3 regions of the Pseudomonas sp. BW7P1 genome follow, and region 2 is predicted to be linked to each of the others. Evidence: predicted binding sites of a transcription regulator. Region 2 holds the regulator's gene; each other region holds the start of a gene.
What was found. Region 2 encodes sigma-54, which starts transcription at its own class of promoters, with help from an activator protein. Its sites were predicted from a motif close to ANTGGCATNNANNTTGCTNT; they were not measured.
Positions count from the first base shown of each region.

Region 1 (7,275 bases), 940 kb from region 2:
TGGTCGTTGAAGTAGCCGGGCAGGGCGCTGGCCAGGCCGATGAAGCCGCCGAAGGTGACGCTGTAGAAAAACATGAACCACCAACTGTCACGGTCGCCCAGGGCCTTGAAGTAGTCGGCCATGGCTTTGGCTTTTGGTCGCTCCGGCGCGTTTTTCGCCAGCCAGGCAAACAGCACCAGGGTCAGGATCAGCGGAATCAGGGCGAAACCGAACACATTGCTCCAGCCGAACGCCGCCGCCAGTACCGGGGCGATCAGCGCCGCGAACACGGTCCCGGAGTTGCCGGCCCCGGCGATGCCCATCGCCTTGCCCTGATGTTCGGGCGGATACCACTGCGAGGCCAGCGGCAGGGCCACGGCGAACGAGGCGCCGGCCATGCCGAGGAACAGACCGAGCAACAAGGCTTGTTCGTAACTGTGGATGCCGAGTTTCCACGCACCGAACAGCGCACATATCACGGTCACCTGGCCAATCAGCCCGGCGGTTTTCGGCGACAGGCGATCGGCGAGCATGCCCATCGCAAAGCGCAACACGGCCCCGGCCAGAATCGGCGTGGCTACCACGAGTCCGCGCTGTTGAGTGGTCAGGTGCAAGTCGGCGGCAATCTGCACCGCCAACGGGCCGAGCAGATACCAGACCATGAAGCTCAGGTCGAAATACAGGAAGGCCGCGAACAGGGTCGGGGTGTGGCCGGATTTCCAGAAGCTTTTATTCATCGCGCACCTCAGCGGTAGAGAATCTCGAGAAGGAGTCAGAACCAGCACAGTGGGGCGCCGCCACGGCCGCACCACCGGCCCCGGTCAATGGGGCCAAAACGCAAAAACGCCGCTACCCGGATCGCCGAAAGGGGCGAAGGAGGTGAGCGACGTCTTTGTCGTGGGTGGGGCAACCGCCGTTGGTTACCTGTGCAGAATACTTAGCGAGATTTGTGCCAACAGTGCTCGACCGAGTGGCGGCCAATCGCGGGCAAGCCCGCTCCCACAGGTTCCGCATTAATCACAGACACTGTGTACGACAGGGAAACCTGTGGGAGCTGGCTTGCCAGCGATGGGGCCTTTACAGGCTCCACGAAACCTCAGCCAAACAACTCGCTCATGGCAATGATCTGCTCCGCGACCTGGATCAGTTTCTGCTGACGGCTCATGGCCTGGCGGCGCATCAGGGTGTAAGCCTCTTCTTCGTTGCAGTCCTTCATTTTCATCAACAGACCCTTGGCCAGTTCGATGCGCTTGCGCTCGGCCAGTTGCTGGTCGCGAGCTTGAAGCTGGGCACGCAGGGCCTGGTCGCTTTCGAAGCGGGCCATGGCCACGTCGAGAATCGGCTGCAGGCGTTGTGCGTGGATGCCTTCGACGATGTAGGCACTGACCCCGGACTTGATCGCCTGACGCATCACGCCGGGGTCGTGCTCGTCGGTGAACATCACGATCGGCCGTGGCTGGTCACGGCTGACCAGTACCACTTGCTCCATCACATCGCGGCCCGGTGACTCGGTATCGATCAGGATCACGTCCGGGCGCACCGTTTCGACGCGCGCCGGCAGATCGATGGTCAGGCCGGACTCGTCGATGACCTCGAAACCGGCCTCGGTCAGCGCAGCTTTCAGGCGGCCGACTTTTTTCGCCGTGTCGTTGATCAGCAGAATGCGCAGCATGTTCGCGGTCTCCTGTCAGCGGTGGGCGAGAAGGGGAGTGAGGTCGCTCAATGCATGCAATTTAAAGCTTCGGGCATAGGCAGCCGGGTCGCTGCCGTCCCAGACCTTGCCGTCGATCAACTGGCTGCTGCGCATGTCCTCGGTGCCGACTTGCACACCGACTGCGCTGGCGGCGTCGCGGTACAGCGTCAGCTGTTGCACCTGACGGGCGACGGCGAGGTAATCCGGGTCGTCACGCAGCAAACCCCAGCGGCGAAACTGGGTCATGAACCACATGCCGTCCGACAGGTACGGCAGATTCACCGCACCATCGCCGTGAAAACGCAGGGCGTGCGGGTCTTGCCAGCGGTTGCCCAGACCGTCGTCGTAGGCGCCGAGAAAACGCGGTTCGATGCAGGACACCGGGGCGTCGAGGTACTCGGCGGCGCTGAGCAGGTGCGCGGTGCTGCGGCGGTTTTCCGGGCTTTCTTCGATGAAACGGCTGGCTTCGAGGATCGCCATCACCAGCGCCCGGGCCGTGTTGGGGTATTGCTCGACGAAGGCGCGGGTGCAGCCGAGGACTTTTTCCGGATGGTCGGGCCAGATGGTCTGGCTGGTCGCCAGGGTGAAACCGAGATCCTGCTGCACGGCGCTGGCGGCCCACGGCTCGCCGACGCAAAAACCGTCGATGCGGCCGGCCTGCAGGTGCGTGACCATTTGCGGCGGCGGCACCACCACGCTGTCGACATCCTGCAACGGATGAATGCCCTGGCTTGCGAGCCAGTAATAAAGCCACATGGCATGGGTGCCGGTGGGGAAGGTCTGGGCGAAGGTCAGCCTTGCGCGGGTTTGGTGCACGTGGCGGTCCAGCGCCTCAGGACCGGTCACGCCCAGGCTCTGCAAATCGTGGGACAGATTGAGGCTCTGGCCGTTCTGGTTCAGACCCATCAGCACCGCCATGTCGGTGGACGCAACCCCGCCGATTCCCAGGTGCACTGCGTAGATCAGGCCGTAGAGGCTATGGGCGGCATCGAGTTCGCCGCTGACCAGGTTGTCCCGCAGGTTGGCCCATGAGCTCTGGCGCTTGAGATTCAGGGTCAGGCCGTAAGGCTGGGCAAAGCCCTGCGTGGCGGCGACCACCACCGAAGCGCAGTCGCTCAGGGCCATGAAACCCAGATTGATCGCGCTTTTTTCCGGGGCATCGCTGCCGTTGACCCAGGCCAGTGGCCCGATGGAGGTTTGAGTCATGAAGCCACCCTCAAAAAAAACGTCGCCCCGGACTTTGTCGAGGCAAATTCCGGTGACGACGCCATTGTCCTTGCCCGCCTGCCGTCATTGGCCTGCGGGCTGATGCGGGAGCAGGTGCAAGGCATATGCCAGCGCAGCGGATTTGCGCATGCGCCTCGCACGGCAGGGCGATGCCCGGCTATAATCGCCGCCTCTTTTCGCCGCCCGAGTCATAGCCGCCCATGTACACCCTGGCCCGTCAGCTGTTGTTCAAACTTTCCCCGGAAACCTCCCACGATCTGTCGCTGGATCTGATCGGCGCGGGCGGGCGTTTGGGTCTCAACGGCTTGCTGTGCAAGGCGCCGGCTTCGCTGCCGGTGAACGTCATGGGTCTGCAGTTCCCGAACCCGGTGGGACTGGCGGCCGGTCTGGACAAGAATGGCGCGGCCATCGATGGTTTCTCGCAGCTGGGGTTCGGTTTTGTCGAAATCGGTACCGTGACCCCGCGCCCGCAGCCGGGCAACCCTAAACCCCGGATTTTCCGCCTGCCGGAAGCGGAGGCGATCATCAACCGCATGGGTTTCAACAACCTCGGTGTGGATAACCTGCTGGCGCGGGTGGCTGCGGCAAAGTACAAGGGCGTGCTGGGGATCAATATCGGCAAGAACTTCGACACCCCGGTCGAGCGTGCGGTGGACGATTACCTGATCTGCCTGGACAAGGTCTACGCCCACGCCAGTTACGTCACGGTCAATGTCAGTTCGCCGAACACCCCGGGCCTGCGCAGCCTGCAATTCGGTGACTCGCTCAAGCAATTGCTGGCGGATCTGGCCACACGCCGCGCCGAATTGGCCCTGCGCCACGGCAAGCATGTACCACTGGCGATCAAGATCGCGCCGGACATGACCGATGAAGAAACCGCGCAAGTCGCGCAAGCGCTGATCGAAACCGGGATGGACGCGGTGATCGCCACCAACACCACCCTTGGCCGTGTGGGCGTCGAAGGGATGGAGCATGGCGACGAGGCGGGTGGTCTGTCCGGAGCGCCGGTGCGTGAGAAGAGCACCCACACCGTGAAGGTGCTGGCGTCCGAACTGGGTGGCCAGTTGCCGATCATCGCGGCGGGCGGTATCACCGAGGGCAAGCATGCGGCCGAGAAGATCGCTGCCGGCGCGAGCCTCGTGCAGATCTACTCCGGCTTCATCTACAAGGGCCCGGCGCTGATTCGCGAATCCGTGGATGCCATTGCCGCCAGGCGCTGATCTCGGGATATGACAGGACAGGCAAAAAAAGGGCTCCTCGAAGGAGCCCCTGGGCCGTAGCCCGCCGTCCGGGAAGGACGTGCATGGTGATCATGGGTGTTGCGAAATCAGATTGTCGTGTCGGAATAAATGCCCTGTGTCAGCCGACGGCGTGAAGTTCGTTGAGTCTGTGGATTCCCGCAGTGCCGGTCATACCGTCCCAGTTGTCGCCGCGTCCTTCTCGCCAGCCGTTGATCCAGGCTTGACGTACCGACGGTAGAGTAAATGGGCAAAGCTCACGGGACTTGCCACCAACGCCATATTGATACCCGCGCAAAAATGCTCTTTCCAACGGATCACGCTTAAGTCTTCTCATAGGGTGTTTCCCTCACTTGTTGACTGTTTTTGTCGCGTTGACCTCAATCGAGGTCTGGCAGAAAAACTCTGCCGTTGGCGGCTCGCTGCCGGCGTGGCGAGCCAAGGTGTTGACGCCGTTGCGACGTCAACCTGTGTCCAGTTCTAACCAATGAGTCACATCGAGGGAATGACCGTTTTGTCATAAGGACGTAACGAAAAGGGTGCTATGGCGATAAGTAACGTCAGGTTTCATGACCGTTTATTCACCCAACCCCGGTATGATCGGCCCTGCGCTGCATGACGGGGTTAATCCTTTAGTGCGAATGACCCACGTTTACGCTTGGGTACTATTCGACGAAGGGTTGTCCTGAATCATTTTGTTGCATCAACTTTTTTATCTGTCCCGGCATCTAAGCTCTTTTAACCCGAGCAGCGGGGATGGAACGGCACACCTTCGTGCCACGCGGGCGCTCTTGTCGAAAAGCGCCTGATTGAAAACCGGATCGGCAATGCGTTGCCGGTTCATCAGCCAAAGGCTCTGGAAAAACCATGTCCGACCGTTTCGAACTCTTCCTCACTTGTCCCAAAGGCCTTGAAGGCCTGCTCATCGAGGAAGCCGTCGGGCTTGGCCTTGAAGACGCCCGTGAGCACACCTCCGCCGTGCGTGGCATGGCGACCATGGAAGCCGCTTATCGTCTGTGCCTCTGGTCGCGCCTGGCCAACCGGGTGTTGCTGGTGCTCAAGCGCTTCCCGATGAAAAATGCCGAGGATCTGTATCACGGCGTACTCGACGTCGACTGGCAGGATCACATGCTTCCCGACGGCACGCTGGCTGTTGAGTTCAGCGGGCATGGCTCGGGCATCGACAACACCCATTTCGGCGCCTTGAAGGTCAAGGACGCCATCGTCGATAAACTGCGCACGCCGCAGGGCGACCGTCCGACCATCGACAAGCTCAACCCGGACCTGCGCATTCACCTGCGCCTGGATCGCGGCGAAGCGATCCTGTCCCTTGACCTGTCCGGCCACAGCCTGCACCAGCGCGGTTACCGCTTGCAGCAGGGCGCGGCGCCACTGAAGGAAAACCTCGCCGCTGCGATCCTGATCCGCTCCGGCTGGCCGCGCATTGCAGCCGAAGGTGGTGCGCTGGCTGACCCGATGTGCGGCGTCGGTACCTTCCTGGTGGAAGCTGGCATGATCGCCACCGACATGGCGCCGAACCTGCGCCGCGAGCAGTGGGGATTCACCGCGTGGCTGGGTCACGTACCGGCGCTGTGGAAAAAACTGCACGAAGAAGCCGTCGAGCGTGCTGCCGCCGGCCTGGCCAGACCGCCGCTGTGGATCCGTGGCTACGAAGCCGACCCACGACTGATCCAGCCCGGCCGCAACAACGTCGAGCGCGCCGGCCTGAGCGAGTGGATCAAGATCTATCAGGGCGAGGTGGCAACCTTCGAACCGCGTCCGGACCAGAACCAGAAAGGTCTGGTGATCTGCAATCCGCCATACGGCGAGCGTCTGGGCGACGAAGCCAGCCTCTTGTACCTCTACCAGAACCTCGGTGAACGCCTGCGTCAGGCCTGCCTGAACTGGGAAGCGGCGGTGTTCACCGGCGCGCCGGATCTGGGCAAGCGCATGGGTATTCGCAGCCACAAGCAATATTCGTTCTGGAACGGCGCATTGCCGTGCAAGTTGCTGTTGATCAAAGTCCTGCCGGAGCAGTTTGTCACCGGCGAGCGCCGCACTCCGGAGCAACGCCAGGCCGAGCGCGAGCAGGCTGCCCATGATCAGGCGCCGAACGAGCCACAAGAGCGCAAGTACAACAAGAACGGTAACCCGATCAAACCGACGCCGGCCCCGGCGCCGGTGATCGAGCAGCCGCGCCTGAGCGAAGGCGGGCAGATGTTTGCCAACCGCCTGCAGAAAAACCTCAAGGCGATGGGCAAGTGGGTCAAGCGCGAAGGTATCGATTGCTACCGCGTCTACGATGCGGACATGCCGGAATACGCCATGGCCATCGACCTCTATCACGACTGGGTGCACGTCCAGGAATACGCCGCGCCGAAGTCGATCGACCCGGAGAAAGCCTCGATCCGCATGTTCGACGCCCTGGCCGCCATTCCGCAGGCGCTGAACATCGACAAGAGCCGCGTCGTGGTCAAGCGCCGCGAGCGTCAGAGTGGCACCAAACAGTACGAACGTCAGGCGGCTCAGGGCAAATTCAACGAAGTCACCGAAGGCGGCGTGAAGTTGCTGGTGAATCTCACCGACTACCTCGACACCGGGCTGTTCCTCGATCACCGGCCGATGCGCATGCGGATTCAGAAGGAGGCGGCCGGCAAGCGTTTCCTTAACCTGTTCTGCTACACCGCGACCGCCAGCGTGCACGCGGCCAAAGGTGGCGCACGCAGCACCACCAGCGTCGACCTGTCGAAAACCTACCTCGACTGGGCCCGTCGCAACCTGTCGCTCAACGGCTTCTCCGACAAGAACCGTCTGGAGCAGGGCGACGTGATGGCATGGCTCGAAAGCAACCGGGAAGAATACGACCTGATCTTCATCGACCCGCCGACCTTCTCCAATTCCAAGCGCATGGAAGGTGTTTTTGACGTGCAGCGTGACCAGGTGCAGTTGATTGACCTGGCCATGGCCCGTCTGGCCAAGGGCGGGGTGTTGTACTTCTCCAACAACTTCCGCAAGTTCCAGCTCGAAGACAACCTGGCCGAGCGCTATGCGGTGGAGGAAATCACCGCCAGCACCATCGATCCGGATTTCGCCCGCAACGGCAAGATCCACCGCGCCTGGAAAATCACGGCTCGTTGA
Region 1 covers NZ_CP103374.1:2,135,261-2,142,535, forward strand. Annotated here, with positions in the region: gene NWV16_RS09750 (nitrate/nitrite transporter) at 1-716, opposite strand, end outside; gene NWV16_RS09755 (ANTAR domain-containing response regulator) at 1,076-1,651, opposite strand; gene NWV16_RS09760 (CmpA/NrtA family ABC transporter substrate-binding protein) at 1,667-2,878, opposite strand; gene NWV16_RS09765 (quinone-dependent dihydroorotate dehydrogenase) at 3,100-4,119, shown strand; gene rmf (ribosome modulation factor) at 4,259-4,474, opposite strand; gene rlmKL (bifunctional 23S rRNA (guanine(2069)-N(7))-methyltransferase RlmK/23S rRNA (guanine(2445)-N(2))-methyltransferase RlmL) at 5,005-7,275, shown strand.
Region 1: the regulator sigma-54 is predicted to act here: its motif matches at 2,992-3,011, upstream of NWV16_RS09760 (CmpA/NrtA family ABC transporter substrate-binding protein).

Region 2 (7,275 bases):
GTGGCAAGTTCGTGTTTTCCACCAGCGAGGCGTATCTGATCGAGGACGGCAAGATCACCGCACCGGTCAAGGGCGCGACGTTGATCGGCAACGGTCCGGAAGCGATGAGCCGGGTGTCGATGGTCGGTAACGATCTGGCGCTGGACAGCGGTGTGGGGACGTGTGGCAAGGACGGGCAGTCGGTGCCGGTGGGCGTGGGTCAGCCGACGCTGAAAATCGATGCGATCACCGTGGGTGGCACGGGCGCATAAGCGGGGAGGGAGCTTCGGGTGGCGCGCAGTGCGGCCACCCGGTGGCGAATATCAACGCAGACCGCGTTGAGTCTCGTCCAGCTCACGGATGTATTTGAAGATCTTGCGGCTCGAGGCAGGAGGTTTGTTATGTGCAACCTCGTGCTGGGCCTGCCGGATCAGCGAGCGCAGTTGCTGGCGGTCGGCGTCCGGGTACTCGACGACGAATTTCTCCAGCACGGCATCGTCACCGCCGATCAGGCGGTCACGCCAGCGTTCGAGGTTGTGGAAACGCTCGTTGTACTGGCGGGTAGAGGCATCGAGTTGATCGAGCAGCTCAAGGATCGCGGTGGTGTCCTGATCGCGCATGAGTTTGCCGATGAACTGCAAATGCCGTTTACGTGCAATGTGCGCAACGTGTTTGGGCGCATCGGCCAGAGCCCGGCGCAGGGCATCGGTCAGTGGCAGTTTGGCCAGCCGGTCCGGCTTGAGTGTCGTAAGGCGCTCGCCGAGGTCAACCAGAGCATGCAGCTCGCGTTTGACCTGGGATTTGCTTTTTTCTCCCGTATCGAGGGAGTCGTCGTAAGAATCAACCATGGTGGCAGTCCGCAAAGAAACGCCGCCATGATAACCAGTCGGGGGCCGCTTGTCCGGCCCGGTCGCTCGAAGGCCCCAGCCGAAAGCAGAATTTGAGTGGAGATGAGCATGAGTGCAGTTGAAAGCGTCGGCCCGCAGGCATTGCCGGCACTGCAGGAACAGGTCGAGCAGATCATCGCCGAAGCCAGACGTCAGGGCGCCAGTGCCTGCGAAGTGGCGGTGTCGCTGGAGCAGGGCCTGTCGACCTCGGTGCGCCAGCGTGAAGTCGAAACGGTCGAGTTCAACCGCGATCAGGGTTTCGGCATCACCTTGTACGTCGGCCAGCGCAAGGGCTCGGCCAGCACCTCCGCCACCGGGCCGGATGCGATTCGCGAGACCGTTGCCGCGGCGCTGGCGATTGCCAGACATACTTCCGAAGACGAAGCCTCGGGGCTGGCCGACCCGGCACTGATGGCCAAGGATATTCAGGACTTCGATCTGTTCCACGAGTGGGGCATCACTCCAGAGCAGGCCATCGAGAAGGCGTTGCTCTGTGAAGCTGCCGCGTTCGACGCCGATGCACGCATCAAGAACGCCGATGGCACCACGTTGAGCACTCATCAGGGCTGCCGCGTGTATGGCAACAGCCACGGTTTCATCGGCGGGTACGCATCCACCCGGCACAGCCTGAGCTGCGTGATGATCGCCGAGGCCGAGGGCCAGATGCAGCGTGATTACTGGTACGACGTGAATCGCCAGGGCGGTTTGTTGGCTGATCCGGTGAGTATCGGCCAGCGTGCGGCGCAGCGGGCTGCGAGCCGCCTGGGCGCGCGTCCGGTGCCGACCTGCGAAGTGCCAGTGCTGTTTTCCGCTGAACTGGCCGGTGGGTTGTTCGGCAGTTTCCTGTCGGCGGTGTCCGGCGGCAGTCTGTATCGCAAGGCGTCGTTCCTGGAAGGCACGCTGGGGCAGAAGCTGTTTCCGGAGTGGCTGACCATCGATGAGCGTCCGCATCTGATGCGCGCCATGGGCAGCGCCGCCTATGACGGTGACGGCCTGGCGACCTATGCCAAACCGTTTGTCGAAAAAGGTGAATTGGTGTCTTACATCCTCGGCACTTATTCCGGCCGCAAGCTGGGTATGCCGAGCACCGCCAACGCCGGTGGCGTGCACAACCTGTTCGTCACCCATGGGGATGAAGATCAGGCGGCTTTGCTGCGGCGCATGGGGCGTGGGTTATTGGTGACCGAGTTGATGGGGCATGGCCTGAACATGGTTACCGGCGATTACTCCCGCGGCGCAGCCGGTTACTGGGTCGAGAACGGTGAAATCCAGTTCCCGGTGCAGGAAGTGACCATCGCCGGCAACATGCGCGACATGTTCAGGCAGATCGTCGCGGTCGGTAACGATCTGGAACTGCGCAGCAACATTCGCACCGGTTCTGTGTTGATCGAACGGATGACCGTCGCGGGCAGTTAAGCCGCAGTTTGGTACAAAAAAAGGCGCGCCACCCGGTGGGGTGGTGCGCCTTTTTTGTGTCTGCACAATTTCGGGCGGATCTCACCGCAAGGTATTTTCAACTGCCCTCGTCGAAGTAGTTGTTGATCAGGGCGACCAGTGCATCCATGGCTTCCTGTTCCTGATGTCCCTCGGTGCTCAAGTGGATTTTGGTGCCTTTGCCTGCGGCGAGCATCATCATGGCCATGATGCTTTTTCCATCGACCGTGGTGTCGGGCGTGCGGCCCACCCGGATCGTGCAGTCGGGAAACTGACCCGCCACGCCAACGAACTTTGCCGACGCCCGGGCATGCAGGCCCAGCTTGTTGATGATTTCGATTTCACGAGCAGGCATCGCGGTGTGAGTCCTATGGCTAGCTGAGGTCGCGGTGGCGGACCTGGACGTTTTTCAGGGTTTTCTGCAGGGCCTGACCCAGACGTTCGGTCAGGTAGACGGATCGGTGATGCCCGCCGGTGCAGCCAATGGCAATGGTGACGTAGGCACGATTGCTTGCGGCGAAGCGCGGTAACCACTTGAACAGGTAGGCGTAGATGTCCTGAAACATCTCTTCCACTTCCGGCTGCCCAGCCAGATACTCGGCCACCGGCTCGTCGAGACCCGATTGCGCGCGCAGCTCCGGTTTCCAGTACGGATTGGGCAGACAGCGTACATCGAATACCAGATCCGCATCCACCGGCATGCCGCGTTTGAAACCGAACGACTCCACCAGGAACGCCGTGCCGGGTTCCGGCTGGTTCAGCAGTCGCAGCTTGATGGTGTCGCGCAACTGGTAAAGATTGAGATTGGTGGTGTTGACCTTCAGGTCGGCCAGATCGGCGATCGGGCCCAGCAGGGCTGTTTCGTCGTTGATGGCTTCAGCCAGCGAGCGGTTTGCACTGCTCAGCGGGTGACGACGACGGGTTTCCGAGAAACGCTTGAGCAGGGTTTCTTCATCGGCATCCAGATACAGGACGTCGCACTGGATGTGCCGGCTGCGGACTTCCTCGAGCAACTCCGGAAAGCGCGAAAGATGGCTCGGCAGGTTGCGTGCATCGATCGATACCGCGACCAGTGGCTGAGACAGTTCCGTATGAATCAGTGCGCGTTCCGCCAGCTCCGGCAGCAGGCCGGCCGGCAGATTGTCGATGCAGTAGTAACCGTTGTCCTCAAGGACATCCAGTGCGGTGCTCTTGCCCGAGCCGGAACGGCCACTGACGATGATCAAGCGCATGTTTAGTGCCCGTTTTGCTCGTCCAGGACAACCTGATACAAGGCTTCGTTGGTTGTGGCGCGACGCAGTTTCTCGCGTACTTCCTTGCGGTCGAGCATGCTGGCGATCTGACGCAGCAGCTCCAGGTGCGCATCGGTGGCAGCTTCCGGGACCAGCAGCACGAACAGCAGGTCAACCGGCGCGCCATCGATGGCGTCGAAGTCGATAGGCGCTTCCAGGTGCATCAAGGCACTGATGGGCGCTTCACAGCCCTTGAGACGGCAGTGAGGAATGGCGATGCCGTTGCCAAAACCCGTCGAGCCGAGTTTTTCACGGGCAATCAGCGCTTCGAAGACGTCTTGCATCTCCAGATCCGGGACTTCCCGGGCGATCAGGTTGGCAATTTGTTCGAGGGCTTTCTTTTTACTGCCGCCCGGCACGTTCACCAGGGAACGGCCGGGGGTCAGGATGCTTTCAAGTCGGATCATGGGGGTGGGGGTTATCGACCGGTCGCGCCCTGGAGCAGGCTCTGGGTCTTTTCCTTATGCTTTTTGAGTTGTTTATCAAGCTTGTCGGTCAGCGCGTCGATCGCCGCGTACATATCGGTATGTTCCGCGTTGGCGACGACCTCGTTGCCGGGAATATGCAGCGTGGCTTCGATTTTCTGCTTCAGTTTTTCGACGCACATCGTGACTTGCACGTTGGTGATCTTGTCGAAATGTCCCTCAAGCCTCTTGAGCTTTTGCTCAACGTATTCACGGAGAGGTGGGGTAACTTCCAGTTGGTGTCCACTGATGTTGACTTGCATACAGCTTCTCCTTCGTTGCCAGTGCATAAAGCGGCAGGCCGAAGAGCCTGCCACTGGAACGCTGTAACGTGGCTTACATCAACCGCTTGCGTTCGCTCGAAGGCGCGATTCCGAGGGATTCGCGATACTTGGCGACGGTGCGGCGAGCCACCTGAATGCCTTGTGCCTCCAGTAAACCAGCGATCTTGCTGTCGCTCAACGGCTTTTTCTGATTTTCCGCAGCGACCAGTTTCTTGATGATCGCGCGGATCGCCGTGGACGAGCATTCGCCGCCTTCGGAGGTGCTGACGTGGCTGGAGAAAAAGTATTTCAGTTCATAGATGCCCCGGGGGGTATGCATGAATTTTTGCGTGGTCACCCGGGAAATCGTCGACTCGTGCATGCCCACCGCTTCGGCAATGTCATGCAGGACCAGGGGCTTCATGGCTTCGTCGCCATACTCCAGGAAGCCGCGCTGATGTTCGACGATCTGGGTGGCCACTTTCATCAGGGTTTCGTTGCGGCTCTGCAGGCTCTTGATGAACCAGCGGGCTTCCTGCAACTGATTGCGCATGAAGGTGTTGTCGGCGCTGGTGTCGGCTCGACGGACGAAACCGGCGTATTGAGCGTTGACCCGCAGGCGCGGCACCGATTCCTGGTTCAGCTCCACCAGCCAGCGCTCGTTGTCCTTGCGCACGATCACGTCAGGCACCACGTACTCGGCTTCGGTGGATTCGATCTGCGAGCCTGGGCGCGGGTTGAGGCTCTGGACCAACTCGATGACCTGGCGCAGTTCATCTTCCTTGAGCTTCATGCGCCGCATCAACTGGCTGTAGTCGCGGCTGCCGAGCAAGTCGATGTAATCGGTGACCAGGCGTTTGGCTTCATTGAGCCAGGGGGTCTTGGCTGAAAGCTGGCGCAACTGCAGCAAGAGGCACTCGCCCAGGTTGCGGGCGCCGATGCCGGCGGGTTCGAACTGCTGGATGCGATGCAGGACGGCTTCGATCTCGTCCAGTTCGATGTCCAGTTCCGGATCGAACGCATCGAGAATTTCTTCGAGGGTTTCGTCGAGATAGCCCTGATTGTTGATGCAGTCGATCAGGGTCACGGCGATCAGGCGGTCGGTGTCGGACATCGGCGCCAGATTCAGTTGCCACAGCAGGTGGCTTTGCAGGCTTTCGCCGGCGGAGGTGCGGGTGGTGAAATCCCACTCGTCGTCATCGCTGCTGGGCAGGCTGCTGGCGCTGGTCTGGTAGACGTCTTCCCAGGCGGTGTCCACAGGCAATTCGTTGGGGATGCGTTCGTTCCATTCGCCGTCCTCGAGATTGTCGACCGTCGGCGCGGTTTCCTGATAGGAAGGCTCCTGAATCTCGGTATTGGGCTTCTGCTCGGCGCTGTCGGCCAGCGGGTCGGAATTGTCGAAGTCGTCGCCATCTTCCTGGCGTTCGAGCATCGGATTGGATTCCAGAGCCTCCTGGATCTCCTGCTGCAGATCCAGGGTCGACAATTGGAGCAGGCGGATGGCCTGTTGCAGCTGCGGTGTCATCGTCAGCTGCTGGCCCATTCTCAAGACTAGCGATGGTTTCATGGCAGGGGCTTAACACCTTATTCGCCGGCGCTATGCGCCATCCACTACAGGGCGCCGAAGCGCCAAATTCAAGCAAATTATATGCCCGAAACTGTCGTGTTTGCCTAGAGCGCTGTAACAATAAAAGCCTATAAAAATGCGCTTCAACGTTACAGCACCGGACGGCTGGTCGAACGCTGTCGCGCTTAGAGGCGGAACTCGTGACCCAGATACACTTCCTTCACCAGATCGTTGGCAAGGATGGTGGCGGAGTCGCCTTCGGCGATCAGCTGGCCGTCGTTGACGATGTAGGCCGTTTCGCAGATGTCCAGGGTCTCGCGGACGTTGTGGTCGGTGATCAGTACACCGATGCCCTTGGCCTTGAGGTGGTGGATGATCTGCTTGATGTCGCCCACGGAAATCGGGTCGACACCGGCGAACGGTTCGTCGAGCAGGATGAATTTCGGTGCGGTGGCCAGCGCACGGGCGATTTCCACCCGGCGACGCTCACCACCGGACAGGCTCATGCCGAGGTTGTCGCGGATATGGCTGATGTGGAATTCCTGCAGCAGGCTTTCCAGCTCCTTGCGACGACCGGCCTTGTCGAGTTCCTGGCGGGTTTCCAGGATGGCCATGATGTTGTCGGCGACCGACAGTTTGCGGAAGATCGACGCTTCTTGCGGCAGATAGCCGATTCCTGCCTTGGCGCGGCCGTGCATCGGCTGGTGACTGACGTCCAGGTCGTCGATCAGGACGCGGCCCTGATCGGCCTGCACGAGGCCTACGATCATGTAGAAGCAGGTGGTCTTGCCGGCGCCGTTCGGTCCGAGCAGGCCCACGATCTGACCGCTGTCGATCGACAGGCTGACGTCGCGCACGACCTGGCGGCTTTTGTAGGCCTTGGCCAGGTGCTGAGCTTTCAGAGTTGCCATTACTGGGTTTTCTCGTCGGTTTTCTTCTTCGGCTGGATCACCATGTCGATGCGCGGACGGGCTTCGGTGACCTTGGTGCCGGTGGCGCGACCTGCGCTGGCGAGTTTTTTCACCGTGTCATAGACGATCTTCTCGCCTTGAGTGGTGTTGTTGTCCTTGTCGACGACCTTGGCCCTGTCGATCAGTACGACGCGGTTTTGCTGTGCGTGGTACTGGATGGTCTTGCCCCAGCCCTGGACCGGTTTCTTGTCGCCAGCGGTCTGCAGCTGTTCGAAGTAGGCCAGGTTGCCTACCGAAGTCACCACATCGATTTCGCCGGCCGGGTTGCGTGTCAGCGTCACGGTGTCGCCTTTGACGATCATCGAACCCTGGGTGATGATCACCGCGCCTTTATAAGTGGCAACGCCATTCTTGTCGTCCAGCTGGGCATCGTCGGCCTGAATGCGGATCGGCTGCTCCTGATCGTTCGGCAGAGCCC
Region 2 covers NZ_CP103374.1:1,192,273-1,199,547, forward strand. Annotated here, with positions in the region: gene tldD (metalloprotease TldD) at 1-251, shown strand, start outside; gene yjgA (ribosome biogenesis factor YjgA) at 303-827, opposite strand; gene pmbA (metalloprotease PmbA) at 930-2,282, shown strand; gene NWV16_RS05200 (HPr family phosphocarrier protein) at 2,380-2,655, opposite strand; gene rapZ (RNase adapter RapZ) at 2,675-3,532, opposite strand; gene ptsN (PTS IIA-like nitrogen regulatory protein PtsN) at 3,535-3,999, opposite strand; gene hpf (ribosome hibernation-promoting factor, HPF/YfiA family) at 4,011-4,319, opposite strand; gene NWV16_RS05220 (RNA polymerase factor sigma-54) at 4,393-5,886, opposite strand; gene lptB (LPS export ABC transporter ATP-binding protein) at 6,072-6,797, opposite strand; gene lptA (lipopolysaccharide transport periplasmic protein LptA) at 6,797-7,275, opposite strand, start outside.

Region 3 (7,275 bases), 610 kb from region 2:
AATACACCCGCTTCTGCCCTTTGCGGTAGATCTGTCGGGTGTGATCCATCCAGTGCTCGACCATGTGATCGCGCGCCGCCAGGGCGATGGCTTCGAACCAGTCATGGTCGAAGGCGTGATCCGGGTCTTTGCCCACCGCGTAGGTGAGCTTGGTCAGGACGGCGTCGCGGAATGCGGCCACCTCTGCTTCGCGAACTAGTGGTTCTTGAGTCATCGATAGGACCTCGAGCAAGCGGGGAATTGTCAGAGCCTAGACGGTCTGACCGACGGTAGCGGCTCTGGTTCGGCAGTTTTTCCTGAGAGTGAGCGTTCGTCCGGCAATACCCTGGCGAATGCCTGAATGAATGCAGGGGCCATGCCGAATTGTCGGCTTCGGTGATGACAGAAAGAAAAAACCGGCGAAAGGTTGTTCAAAAATCCACCCGTCCCGGTATGATCGCGCGCCCTGACGCACACGCCTGGTAAACCCCGATGATGAAGCCCAACCTGATCGCCGCCGCCGAGATCGACCGCCTCGAAACCTGGGCCAAATACTCGGCCCCGATGTGCGGCTCGTGCGTTTCCAGCTGCTGCACACTGCCGGTCGAGGTCAAGATAAAGGACCTGGTGCGCATCGGCGTGGTCGACGAGTTCGAACTGGGCGAGCCGCCGAAAAACATCGCCAAACGCCTGCAAAAGGAAGGTCTGGTGGAGCGCTTCAACCAGAAGTCGGGGATCTTCACCCTGCAGCGCATGAGCAACAACGATTGCTACTACCTGGATCGCAAGAGCCGGCTGTGCACCATTTATGACAAGCGCCCGGATACCTGCCGCAACCACCCGAAAATCGGCCCGCGCCCGGGGTATTGCGCGTACAAGCCGAAGGAAGTGGAGCGGGTGCAGAATTCGCGGTCGATCGAGAAGTTCTGATCGGCCCTGAGATGTCCGGCGACTGATCGGCCGCCTTCGCTGGCAAGCCAGCTCCCACAGTGATTTTTGCTGTACGCAAACTTCAGATACGACTCATGACACTGTGGGAGCGGGCTTGCCCGCGATAGCGCCGGGACACATACCACGCAAAGCCCGGACAAACAAAAACGCCCCCGGTCTCTCGACCGGGGGCGTTTTTTTCATGCCTGGCTAAAGCTTATGCCTTGGCTTTCTTGGCAGCGCGGGTGCGCTCGCCTTCGTCCAGGATCTTCTTGCGCAGACGGATGGACTTCGGCGTCACTTCGCACAGCTCGTCATCCTGGATGAATTCCAGAGCCTGTTCCAGGGTGAAGCGGACAGGTGGAACCAGGGCGATGGTTTCGTCTTTACCCGAAGCACGCATGTTGTCGAGCTTCTTGCCCTTGGTAGGGTTGACGCCCAGGTCGTTGTCACGGCTGTTCAGACCCACGATCTGACCGTTGTAGATCTCCTGGCCGTGTTCCACGAACAGCTTGCCACGCGCCTGCAGGGTTTCCAGGGAGTAGGTCAGCGCCTTGCCGGTTTCAACCGATACCAGAACACCGTTCTGACGGCCGGACATGTGGCCGGACTTCATGGTGTCGTAACGATCGAAGATCGAGGTCAGGATGCCTGCGCCGTTGGTCAGAGTCAGGAACTGGTTACGGAAACCGATCAGACCGCGAGCCGGGATGTTGTACTCCAGGCGCACACGGCCCTTGCCATCCGGGGACATGTTGGTCAGGTCGCCTTTACGCAGACCCATCTCTTCCATGACCTTGCCCTGGGATTCTTCAGGGATGTCGATGGTCACGTTTTCGAACGGTTCCTGCTTCACGCCGCCCACTTCGCGGATGATCACTTCAGGACGGCCCACAGCCATCTCGAAGCCTTCGCGACGCATGGTTTCGATCAGTACCGACAGGTGCAGCTCACCACGACCGGATACCTTGAACTTGTCGGCGGAGTCGCCTTCTTCGACTTTCAGGGCAACGTTGTACAGCAGCTCTTTGTCCAGACGTTCCTTGATGTTGCGGGAAGTCACGAACTTGCCTTCTTTACCGCAGAACGGCGAGTCGTTGACCTGGAAGGTCATGGAAACGGTCGGCTCGTCGACGGTCAACGGCTTCATCGCTTCGACAGTGTTCATGTCGCACAGGGTGTCGGAGATGAACAGCTCGTCGAAACCGCTGATGCAGACGATGTCGCCGGCCTGGGCTTCTTCGACGTCAACGCGGTGCAGACCGTGGTGACCCATCAGCTTCAGGATACGACCGTTGCGGCGCTTGCCTTCGGTGTCGATGGCGACGACCGGAGTGTTCGGCTTGATGCGACCACGGGCGATACGGCCAACACCGATCACACCCAGGAAGCTGTTGTAGTCCAGTGCGGAGATCTGCATCTGGAACGGACCGTCACGGTCAACGGCCGGCGCTGGAACGTTGTCGATGATCGACTGGTACAGCGGGGTCATGTCTTCGGCCATGTCGGTGTGGTCCAGACCGGCGATGCCGTTCAGGGCCGAGGCGTAGACGACTTTGAAGTCCAGCTGTTCGTCGGTGGCACCCAGGTTGTCGAACAGGTCGAAGATCTGGTCCAGAACCCAGTCAGGACGCGCGCCCGGACGGTCGACCTTGTTGATCACGACGATCGGCTTCAGACCGGCTTCGAACGCCTTCTTGGTCACGAAACGGGTTTGCGGCATAGGGCCGTCCTGGGCGTCGACCAGCAGCAGCACGGAGTCGACCATGGACATGACGCGCTCTACTTCGCCGCCGAAGTCGGCGTGGCCCGGGGTGTCCACGATGTTGATGTGGTAGCCGTTCCAGTTGATGGCGGTGTTTTTCGCCAGAATGGTAATGCCGCGCTCTTTTTCCTGGTCGTTGGAGTCCATCACGCGCTCGTCGTTGAGCTCGTTGCGCTCCAGGGTGCCGGATTGACGCAGGAGTTTGTCTACCAGGGTGGTTTTACCGTGGTCAACGTGGGCAATGATGGCGATGTTACGTAGATTTTCGATCACTTGTGTATCTCGATCAGAGGATTCGGTTTGCTGACAAGTCATGGCAGCGATTGGCAGTAGTGTCCGGCATGGCCGTTACAGCTTGACGGCAGTGTCGGGGGGCCGGTGACGCAGGCCACAGGCAAACAGCCCCGGGCACTTAGCTCGGTCGATAAACGCGCACATTGGCATGCCCCTCACTGAGCAGATGATGGGCATGCAGGCGACTCATCACGCCTTTGTCGCAATACAGCAGGTACTGGCGAGTCGGATCCAGTTCCTTGAAACGAGCGTTCACTGCGTAGAACGGCATCGTCTGTACCTCTATGCCGGCGAGTTCCAGCGGATCATCCTCGGCAGCATCCGGGTGACGGATGTCGATGACGATCTGACCGGCCAGCGCCTCGCTGACTTCTTCGATTTGCAAATCCTGGCCCAATTCGTCGATCACCCGATCGATCGGCACCAGTCTGGCGTTTGCGAGCGCACGCTCGAGCACCGCCATATCGAATTCCTGCTCTTCGTGCTCGACCCGGCCACGCTTGGCGGCGGTCTTCGGGTTGACCGAGATGACGCCGCAGTACTCCGGCATGTGCCGGGCGAAGTCACCGGTACCAATCCGGTCGGCCGTGTCGATGATGTCCTGCTTGTGGGCGACGATCAGCGGACGCAGGACCAGCTTGTCCGTGACGCAATCGATGACCGACAGGTTCGGCAACGTCTGGCTCGACACCTGGGAAATCGCTTCACCGGTGACCAGCGCATCAATGTGCAGGCGTTCGGCAATGCTCGACGCTGCGCGCAACATCATACGCTTCAATACGACGCCCATATGACTGTCGTCGACCTTGCCGAGAATTTCGCCCAGCACTTCTTCGAACGGGACACTGACAAATAGCACGCGTTGCGAGCTGCCGTACTTCTTCCAGATGAAATGCGCGACTTCCATCACGCCCAGCTCGTGGGCACGACCGCCCAGATTGAAGAAGCAGAAGTGCGTCATCAGGCCGCGGCGCAGGATCTGGTACGCAGCAACCGTCGAGTCAAAGCCGCCGGACATCAATACCAGCGTCTGCTCCAGCGCACCGAGCGGGTAGCCGCCGATGCCATTGTGCTGGCTGTGGATCACGAACAACCGTTTGTCGCGAACTTCGATACGGACTTCGATTTCCGGCGCTTTCAGGTCGATCCCGGCGGCTCCGCATTCACGGCGCAGCTTGCTGCCGACGTATTTTTCGACATCCATCGAGCTGAACGAATGCTTGCCCGCACGCTTGCAGCGCACCGAGAAAATCTTCCCGGCCAGCAAGTCACCGAAGTGCTGCTTGCACTTTTCGGTGATGTCGTCGAAGTCACCTAGCGGGTACTCGTCGATCTGCAGAAAGTGCGCGATGCCCGGCATGCAGGTCAGGCGCTCACCCATTTCTTTCAGGGCCCTGGGATCGGTGACGCGGGTTTCCAGCTCGAGATTGTCCCATACGCCGTTCACCACCACGGCCGGATCCAGGTCACGGAGCACGGTGCGAATGTTCTTGGCCAGCTGGCGGATGAACTTCGTCCGGACAGGTCGGCTTTTGATGGTGATCTCGGGGAAGACTTTAACGATTAGTTTCATGAAAACAGCGCGCGCTGGGCCAGCCGAAAAAGGGGGGCGCGGATTATAGCGGAAATTGCTCAAGGTTTAACCAGTTAATGTGCAGAAGGTTTTTCATGCACCAAAACAGGTCATTTTCGAATCAAGGCGCTACATTAAAGGGCGAGATTTTTACCGTTTGTGCATTTTGCACCCTTATAAGCGTGAATTTGGGGCAGAAAACCCATGCTGGGGCACTGGCATGCAATTTGCTCCCTTGTGAGGCAGGTTGCCTTGGCAGATATTCGCGCCGGCATCACCAACATTTAAGGGCATCCACTACCAGCCCTAAGCCACCCGGAGGACACTATGTCGAAGTCGGTTCAACTCATCAAAGATCATGACGTCAAGTGGATTGATCTGCGCTTCACGGACACCAAAGGCACTCAGCACCACGTGACCATGCCGGCTCGCGATGCGCTGGAAGACGACTTCTTCGAAGCGGGCAAGATGTTCGACGGTTCCTCCATCTCTGGCTGGAAAGGCATCGAAGCCTCCGACATGATCCTGATGCCGGACGACGAAACCGCCGTTCTGGACCCGTTCACCGAAGAACCGACCCTGATCCTGGTGTGCGACATCATCGAGCCTTCGACCATGCAGGGCTACGACCGCGACCCACGCGCCATCGCCCGTCGCGCCGAGGAATACCTGAAGACCACCGGTATCGGTGACACCGTATTCGCCGGTCCCGAGCCTGAGTTCTTCATCTTCGACGAAGTGAAGTTCAAGTCCGACATCTCCGGCTCGATGTTCAAGATCTACTCCGAGCAAGGCTCGTGGATGTCCGACCAGGACGTGGAAGGCGGCAACAAGGGCCACCGTCCAGGTATCAAGGGCGGCTACTTCCCGGTTCCGCCGTTCGACCACGACCACGAAATCCGTACCGCCATGTGCAACGCACTGGAAGAGATGGGTCAGACCGTTGAAGTTCACCACCACGAAGTGGCAACCGCCGGTCAAAACGAAATTGGTGTCAAGTTCAACACCCTGGTGAAGAAAGCTGACGAAGTTCAGACTCTGAAATACGTTGTACACAACGTGGCCGATGCCTACGGCCGCACTGCGACCTTCATGCCGAAGCCACTGTACGGTGACAACGGTTCGGGTATGCACGTGCACATGTCCATCGCCAAAGACGGCAAGAACACCTTCGCTGGCGAAGGCTATGCCGGTCTGTCCGAAACCGCCCTGTACTTCATCGGCGGCATCATCAAGCACGGTAAGGCCCTGAACGGCTTCACCAACCCGGCCACCAACTCCTACAAGCGTCTGGTGCCAGGTTTCGAAGCTCCGGTGATGCTGGCCTACTCGGCTCGCAACCGTTCCGCCTCGATCCGTATTCCTTACGTCAACAGCCCGCGCGGCCGTCGTATCGAAGCACGTTTCCCGGATCCGGCCGCCAACCCGTACCTGGCTTTCGCAGCGCTGCTGATGGCCGGTCTGGACGGCATCCAGAACAAGATCCACCCAGGCGACGCAGCAGACAAAAACCTGTACGACCTGCCGCCTGAAGAGGCGAAAGAGATTCCGCAGGTTTGCGGCAGCCTGAAAGAAGCCCTGGAAGAGCTGGACAAGGGCCGTGCGTTCCTGACCAAGGGCGGCGTGTTCTCCGATGACTTCATCGATGCCTACATCGCGCTGAAATCCGAAGAAGAAATCAAGGTCCGCACCTTCGTACACCCACTGGAATATGAGCTGTACTACAGCTGCTGATCCGGTAGCGCTGCGCTACGCAGCGTGACAAAAGAGAGGCCTCCTTCGGGAGGCCTTTTTTTTGGAAATTTCCGACAACTTTCATCCAGATATCCGAAAGCAACTGAAGCATCGTCCGGCATCAACCCCTTTGAGCGACCCGTAGCCTTTTCCCCCTTACGGCCACTCAAGGAATCAGACGATGAAACAATGCCTTTTCCAGATACTGCTTGCCATTCTGGCGACGCTGTCCATGCAAGGCTGCACCTCCCCCCGGGAACCCGGACAGATAGAGCGCAATCTTTTGCTTGAAAGCCGCACATCGTGGGACGGGACCGCCTACACGAACTACCCCGATGCCGCTCCCCGACTGTCGGTGCTCAAGCTCAACATCCCTGCCAACACGCCGCTCCAATGGCATACCCACCCCATTCCCAACGCCGCCTATATTCTCTCCGGCGAACTGACCATCGAACGCAGGGAAGATGGCCGCCGCAAACGATTCAAACAGGGAGAAGCCGTCGCCGAAATGGTCAACCGCAGTCATCGCGGCATCACTGGAAACGAACCCGTGGAGCTGGTTGTGTTCTATGCTGGCGGCGAGGGCATTCCATTGTCGGAGTGATATCCGCTGCTCACAGGACGTTCGAATGCGGCCACTGCTGATGATTCTGTCGTTGATTTGCGCGTACACCGCCTCCGCGCAGATCTACAAGTACACCGACGCCAACGGCAACACGGTGTACAGCGACCATTCGCCGGATGGCGTGAAAGCGCAGCCGGTTGAGCTGCCGCCACTCAACAGCGTCCAGCCCCAGGCTCCGGGTGCGCCGTCGTCGAACACAGACGGCCGCACACCTGTGCGCAATGCCTACGAAGTGCTGGAGCTGACCGGCCTGCCCACCGAAGAAGCCTTGCGCGCCAACAACGGCACGTTCACCGTCAGCGTGCTGATCAAACCGCGCCTGCAGGCACCTCATCAATTGCGCCTGCTGCTCGACGACGCGCCTTATGGCCAACC
Region 3 covers NZ_CP103374.1:584,408-591,682, reverse strand. Annotated here, with positions in the region: gene NWV16_RS02690 (glycogen/starch/alpha-glucan phosphorylase) at 1-214, opposite strand, end outside; gene NWV16_RS02685 (YkgJ family cysteine cluster protein) at 472-909, shown strand; gene typA (translational GTPase TypA) at 1,127-2,947, opposite strand; gene thiI (tRNA uracil 4-sulfurtransferase ThiI) at 3,087-4,541, opposite strand; gene glnA (glutamate--ammonia ligase) at 4,869-6,275, shown strand; gene NWV16_RS02665 (cupin domain-containing protein) at 6,457-6,879, shown strand; gene NWV16_RS02660 (DUF4124 domain-containing protein) at 6,905-7,275, shown strand, end outside.
Region 3: the regulator sigma-54 is predicted to act here: its motif matches at 4,756-4,775, upstream of glnA (glutamate--ammonia ligase).